3 regions of the Pseudonocardia sp. SID8383 genome follow, and region 2 is predicted to be linked to each of the others. Evidence: riboswitches for the same ligand, from Rfam matches in the RefSeq annotation. Region 2 holds a riboswitch; each other region holds the start of a gene.
The links. A riboswitch is a leader RNA that binds a small molecule or an ion and turns the genes downstream of it on or off. The one in region 2 is predicted to bind S-adenosylmethionine.
Positions count from the first base shown of each region.

Region 1 (2,180 bases), on a different contig from region 2:
CGGGCGGCGCGTTCGGTCGCCTCCAGGACCACGACGACGTCGCCGAGGACCCGCAGCGGCGGTGCGGTGCGGCCCACGGCGGCCTCGGCGGCCCGGACCTGGGCGACGATGCGGGCGGCGTCGTCGGCGTCGTGCGGGTTGGTGAACACGACGTCGCCGACGCGGGCGGCGAGCAGCGCCGGGTCGTAGCCGTGCGCCAGCGACACGACCAGCGGCTGGCCCTGCGGCGGGCGCGGCACGATCGACGGCCCGGCGACGCCGAAGTGCTCCCCGGCGAAGTCGACCCGGTGCAGCCGGTCCCGGTCGACGAAACGCCCGGTCAGCGCGTCGCGGATCTCGGCATCGTCCTCCCAGGAGTCCCAGAGCCTGCGCACGACCTCGACGGCGTCGGCGGCCTCGCCGAACAGCTCGGCGACGAGCTCGCGCCCGGCCGGGGTGCCCAGGTCCTCGCGGCGGACCCCGGGGACGGTGCGGCGCCCGAAGTGGGCGGCCTCGTCGGCGCGGACCGAGGTCTGCACCCGCCACCCGGCGCGGCCGTGGCTGTCGTGGTCGAGCGTCGACAGCGCGGACGCGACGTGGAACGGCTCGGTGTGGGTGGTGGTGACGGTCGGGACCAGACCGATCCGCGACGTCGTCGGGGCGAGGAAGGCGGCGACCAGCGAGGCGTCGAGGCGTCCCTGCACCCGGTCGGTGCGCCGGTCGGCGCCGCTCAGGTGATCCCCGGACTGCAGGCCGAGTGCGTCCTCGATCGTCACCAGGTCCAGCAGCCCGCGCTCGGCGGTGCGGGCCAGGTCGGTCCAGTAGCGGGCGGTGAACAGCGCACGGGGGTGCGCGGCGGGGTCGCGCCAGGCGGCGGGGTGCCAGCCGGCGCCGTCGAGGGCGACGGCCAGGTGCAGCGGCCGGCCTGATGTGTCCGATGTGGACATGAGGGCATCGCTTCCTCGTCGCACGGGGGTGCGACGGAACGGTGTGGGACGTCACGGGACTCCGACGGCCACCGCCGACGGCGGCGCCGAGGGGCGGCGCGCAGCGCGGACGGGGCGGGGTCAGCCCCGACAGGCGGCGCCGGCCACCCGCATCAGGTCGACGTGCCGCCGGTACCGGGGGTGGTGCGCGCCGCGCACCTGCTCCGCGATCGACCGCATGGTGTCCTCCATCGAACCCGGCTGGAGCACCCGCACCCGCGTGCTGCGGGGGGTTGCTGCGGCGTCGTCGAGCCGGGTCTCTCGGCCGCTCCGGATGGTGTGCGATCCGACTGTAGGTATCCGGTGCCCGACGGTGTCAACCCGCATCGCGATCGAGTGACCCGTACCGCAGCAGGCCTCCCGAGCTGCGGAATCATCACCCGGATGCCGCGAAAGGTGTCCGGACAGCCCGCGGCCGTTCCTGGTTGGTGGACTCCGGGTTGTCCGGAGAGGTGACCACCGCGCACCCTGGTCGGGTGACGACGAGCCGACGGAGGCCCTCGCGCCCCGACCGGTTCGTACGGGGCGTGACCGAGCCCGCCCCCCACCAGCCGACCCGTGCCGCGCGGAGCGCGGTGCCGGTGCGCCCGACCGGCCTGGAGCCGTTCTGGCCGAGCCGGCGCGCCCCCGCCTACAGCGAACTCTGTCGCTGACCGGTCTCCCGTCCCGCGGGCCGTAACGCCACGCCCCCGGCGTGCGAGGCACCCGCCGGACCGGGAATCGCCCGCCGGACACCACTCCGGCCCGCCACCCGTCCCGTACCCCGGCACGCCCTCTCAGGGCCGGCCGGCCCCGGCGCGCAGCGGTCGTCCCCGACCGCCCGCCGCCCCCACGGAAGGACCCCGTCCCGCGATGTCCCCGCACGTCCTGCGCCCCGGATCCCGGGCGCGCACCGCCGCCGTCCTGCTCGCGCTGCTCACCGCGCTCGGGCTGCTGGCCGGCTGCTCCCGCGCCGACGAGAGCACCACCGCCGCGGGCGCCACCTCCCCCGCGACCGAGGTCCGCCTCGGCTACTTCCCGAACATCACCCACGCCCCCGCGCTGGTCGGGGTGAAGCAGGGCCTGTTCGCCGCCGAGCTGGGGAGCACGAAGCTCACCACCCAGACGTTCAACGCCGGCCCGGACCAGGTCAACGCCCTGCTCGGCGGCTCGATCGACGTCGCGTTCATCGGTTCCGGCCCGGCGATCAACGCCTTCACGAAGTCGAACGGCGAG
Region 1 covers NZ_WWFY01000339.1:5,640-7,819, reverse strand. The annotation lists gene GTW08_RS08090 (LLM class flavin-dependent oxidoreductase) at 1-926, opposite strand, end outside; gene GTW08_RS32920 (putative leader peptide) at 1,047-1,145, opposite strand; SAM riboswitch class I at 1,151-1,246, opposite strand; gene GTW08_RS08085 (ABC transporter substrate-binding protein) at 1,818-2,180, shown strand, end outside.
Region 1: another riboswitch for S-adenosylmethionine. It lies ahead of GTW08_RS32920 (putative leader peptide); the one in region 2 lies ahead of GTW08_RS08815 (aminotransferase class V-fold PLP-dependent enzyme).

Region 2 (2,180 bases):
CCATGCACGGACGGCCGCACCCGTCAGCCGTCGGTGTCCGTGGTCTCCCCGGCGGCGTCCCCGGAGTCGCTGAGGTGCACGATCGGCAGCGCCGCCAGCTGGCCCGCGGTCATCGCGTGCGCCACGCCCAGCACGTCGTTCTGGGCCTTGGTCATCCGCGCGTCCACCAGGCCGGACAGGCTGTAGGCGACCCGGCCGAGCAGCCGCACCGTGGTCTCGTCGACCTGGGGGCGCGGGGTGGAGACGACCGCGACACCGCGCGGGTCGCCGTCGTTGGACTGGGCGACGCCGATCTCGTAGGACTCACGCGGGTTGACGTGCCGCGACGCGTAGTGGTCGCGCAGCGTCGACATCATGTCGTGGAACCCGGTGACGTCACCCTCGAGCTCCAGGGTGGACAGGTCGTCCTTCGTGAGGGTCTTGGTGCGGCCGGAGAAGCAGCGCACGTAGCCGATCACCGCGCCGGTCCACAGTGCCTCGACCAGGGCCGGGTCGGCGGCCACCCGGACCGGACCGGACTCCGGACCGCCGAGCGCGGTCACCAGGTGCTCGCAGCACTGCAGCACGTACTGCAGGTCGTCGAACACCGCCGCCAGCTGGGCAAGCTCGCCGGACTCCGGGACGTCGATCCGCCGTACCGTGCCTGGGGCGGGTTGCGTGTCGGTCATCGTTCAGACGCTATCCGGGGTGGCGACGGTCACGGTGTCTCCTTCTGAGACGGTCTGCTAGCTTCGGCCGCGAAGGTCACGAGTGCCAGCGCGAAGCCCCGGCTCGCTGGACGGCAACCCTCCTCCGCGGTGGGGTGCCCCGGGTGATGACCGGGCCGACGCGACACCCGCAGTCGGCAAGCGCGGATCCGTGCGCCACGCCGGGTCCCCGAGATCGGCCGGAGGCCCGATCATGACCCTCGCCCTGTCGCGTCCCGTCCAGCACGCGCTGCCCCGTGTCGTCGGCGCGGACCTCACCGTCCCGCTCGTCGACGGCAGGTGGGCCCGCTACTGCGACCTCGACTCCGCCGCGTCGGCGCCGGCATTGGAGAGCGTCGCCGCGCACGTTGCGCAGGTGCTGCCCTACCACGGCAGCGTGCACCGCGGCGCCGGCTGGACCTCGAAGGTCTGCACTGCCCTGGTGGAGAACGCCCGCGCCGACGTCGCCCGGTTCGTCCGGGCCCGCGCCGACGACATCGTGGTGTTCACCCGCAACACCACCGACGCGCTCGGCCTGCTCGCGCGCGCCGTGCCCGGCCCGGTGGTGACCCTCGACCTGGAACACCACGCGACGCTGCTGGCCTGGCGGGGCGGTTCCGGTGGCGCCGAGCACCGGGTCGTGCGGGCCGGCCACAGCATCGCCGCGACCCTCGACGCGCTGCGGGCCGAGCTCGCCGCCCGTCCCGACGCCGCGCTGGTCGCGGTCACCGGTGCGTCCAACGTGACCGGCGAGCTCCTCCCGGTCGCCGAGATCGCCCGGATCGCGCACGCCGCGGGCGCCCGGCTGTGCGTCGACGCAGCGCAGCTCGCCCCGCACCGGCGCATCGACCTGGCCGGGTGGGGCGCGGACTACGTCGCGCTGTCCGGGCACAAGCTCTACGCGCCCTTCGGTGCCGGGGTCCTCGTCGGCCGCCGGGACTGGCTCGACGCCGCCGAGCCGCACGTCGCGGGCGGGGGAGCGGTCCGGTCGGTCGGCGTCACGGCCGACGACGCCGTCGACGGCCCGGGCGGCACCGTCACCGAGTGGCTGCCCGCGCCGCAACGCCACGAGGGCGGCACCCCGAACGTGCTCGGCGCCGCCGCGCTGGGCGCGGCCTGCCGCACCCTCGAGGACCTGATCGACGACGCCGTGCCCACCCACGAGCGCGAGCTCGCCGCCCGGCTGCGCGCGGGTCTGGCGACCGTCCGCGGCCTGCGGATCCTGTCCTGCTTCGACGACGGGCCCGACGCCGACCGCACCGCGACCGTCTCGTTCACCCTCGGCGAGCTGCCCGCCGGCCTCGTCGCGGCGGCGCTGTCCGCCGAGTACGGCATCGGCGTCCGCGACGGGCGGTTCTGCGCGCACCCGCTGCTGGAGCGGCTCACCGGCGGCCGCGACGCGGTGCGCGCCTCGCTGGGCCTGCGCACCGGCTCCTCCGACGTCGACCGGCTGGTCGACGCGCTGACCGACCTGGCGCGGCGCGGTCCGGCCTG
Region 2 covers NZ_WWFY01000372.1:8,219-10,398, reverse strand. The annotation lists gene GTW08_RS08820 (hypothetical protein) at 24-668, opposite strand; SAM riboswitch class IV at 743-857, shown strand; gene GTW08_RS08815 (aminotransferase class V-fold PLP-dependent enzyme) at 901-2,180, shown strand, end outside.

Region 3 (2,180 bases), on a different contig from region 2:
ATCGTGCCGCCGTGGCGGCGGACCTCGTCGCGCACGAAGTCCGACCGCTCGTCGGCGCGGGTGATGCGGTTGCAGGTGACGGTGTGCGCCCCGGCCTTGCGCATCAGGTCCAGGACCGCCTTGCCCTTCGCTCCCCCGGCGTGCTGGACCACGAGCACGATCCCGTCGGCCGGGTCCTTCACGTAGTCGGCGATGGCGGCGGTCATGTCCTTGTTCGCGTCCTGACCGTGGGTGAGCACGATCACCCTGCCCTCCGCGAAGAGCGAGGGGCTGAGGTGCCCGGCGAGCTCGCCGGGTGCCACCTCGGAGGTGCGGAAGCGGCGCAGCTCGGTCTCCGGATCGCGCTGCCGGGCGCGTCGGACCAGGTCGGACACCGCCCGCTCGGCCAGGAACTCCTCGTCCCCGACGACCAGCTGCAGCGGGCCCGGTTCGCTCGTGCTGCTCACACCCCCATGGTGGCCCACACCTCCGACAACGGGTGAGTCGCGTCCCGACCGGAGAACGTCGCCTGGCGGTGGGGTGTCCCGCTCGCGTACGGTCGTCGTCGATTCCGGCGCCCGGCGTCCGGAGCACCACAACCGCATATGGCTCATCCAGAGGGGCAGAGGGAACGGCCCGTTGAAGCCCCGGCAACCGGCGTCGCACGACGATCCGCCCAGACCTGCGCATTCCGCGTGGCGAGGACGTCGACGAACACGGTGCCAATTCCGGCCCGCCACATCCGGCGGGACAGATGAGGAGATCTCGTGACTCTCACTGCTGCGCCCGAAACCACCTCCGCCTACGACCTCGGCTCCGCGCGCGCTCTCGCGTGCCGCGAGTGCCGCCACGAGATCCCGCTCGCCGCGGAGTTCGCGTGCCCGCGCTGTTTCGGCCCCCTCGAAGTCGCCTACGAGTTCCCGACGGTCACCCGCGCCTCCATCGAGGCCGGGCCGAAGTCGATCTGGCGCTACAAGGACCTGCTGCCGGTCCCGTCGACCGTCGAGCAGCATGCGAACACCGAGCCCGGCCTGACCCGGCTGATCGAGGCCGACAACCTGGCCCGCGCGCTCGGCGTCCGCAAGATCTGGATCAAGGACGACACGGGCAACCCGACGCACTCGTTCAAGGACCGCGTCGTCGCCGTCGCACTCGCCGCCGCCCGTGAGCTCGGCTTCTCGGTGCTGTGCTGCCCCTCGACGGGCAACCTGGCCAACGCCGTCGCCGCCGCGGCCGCCCGTGCCGGCTGGGACTCGGTCGTGCTGATCCCGTCCTCGCTGGAGCAGGCGAAGATCGTCACCACCGCCGTCTACGGCGGCACCCTGCTCGCCGTCGACGGCAACTACGACGACGTCAACCGGCTCGCCACCGAGCTGGCCGCCGAGCACGAGGACTGGGCGTTCGTGAACGTCAACGTCCGGCCGTACTACGCCGAGGGCTCGAAGACCCTGGGCTACGAGGTCGCCGAGCAGCTCGGCTGGCGGCTCCCGCAGCAGGTCGTGGTCCCGGTGGCGTCCGGCTCCCAGCTCACCAAGATCGACAAGGGGTTCACCGAGCTCGGCACCCTGGGTCTGGTCGAGCCCACCCCGTACACCGTGTTCGGCGCCCAGGCCACCGGCTGCTCACCGGTCGCGCGGGCCTTCGAGGCCGGCCACGACGTGATCCAGCCGCAGAAGCCGGACACCATCGCGCGCTCGCTGGCGATCGGGAACCCGGCCGACGGTCCGTACGTCCTCGACTCGGTGCGCCGTACCGGCGGCTCGGTGGGGCACGTGTCCGACGAGGAGGTCGTCGCCGGCATTCGGCTCCTGGCCCGCACCGAGGGCGTGTTCGCCGAGACCGCGGGCGGGGTCACCATCGCGACCACCAGGAAGCTGCTCGAGGCCGGGGCACTCGACCCCGACGCCGAGACCGTCCTCATGATCACCGGAGACGGCCTCAAGACCCTCGACGCCGTCTCCGGCGAGGTCGGCCCGACGGCGACCGTGCCGTCGACGTCCGCCGCGGTCCGCGAGGCGCTGGCGAACCGAGGCTGACCGGCCCCGCCAGCCGGGCGCCGGACGGGGGTCGCCCCGCGCGACCACCGTCAGCCCGGCCGGGTCGTCGCCGGTCAGGGCCAGGTCGCCGGACCGGTCGGTGCGTGCGACGACGATCCCCGCCCCGGCGAGCCGGTCCACCAGCTCCGCGTTGGGGTGCCGGTA
Region 3 covers NZ_WWFY01000716.1:1,946-4,125, reverse strand. The annotation lists partial or broken gene holA (DNA polymerase III subunit delta) at 1-446, opposite strand, end outside; SAM riboswitch class I at 587-740, shown strand; gene thrC (threonine synthase) at 747-2,015, shown strand.
Region 3: another riboswitch for S-adenosylmethionine. It lies ahead of thrC (threonine synthase); the one in region 2 lies ahead of GTW08_RS08815 (aminotransferase class V-fold PLP-dependent enzyme).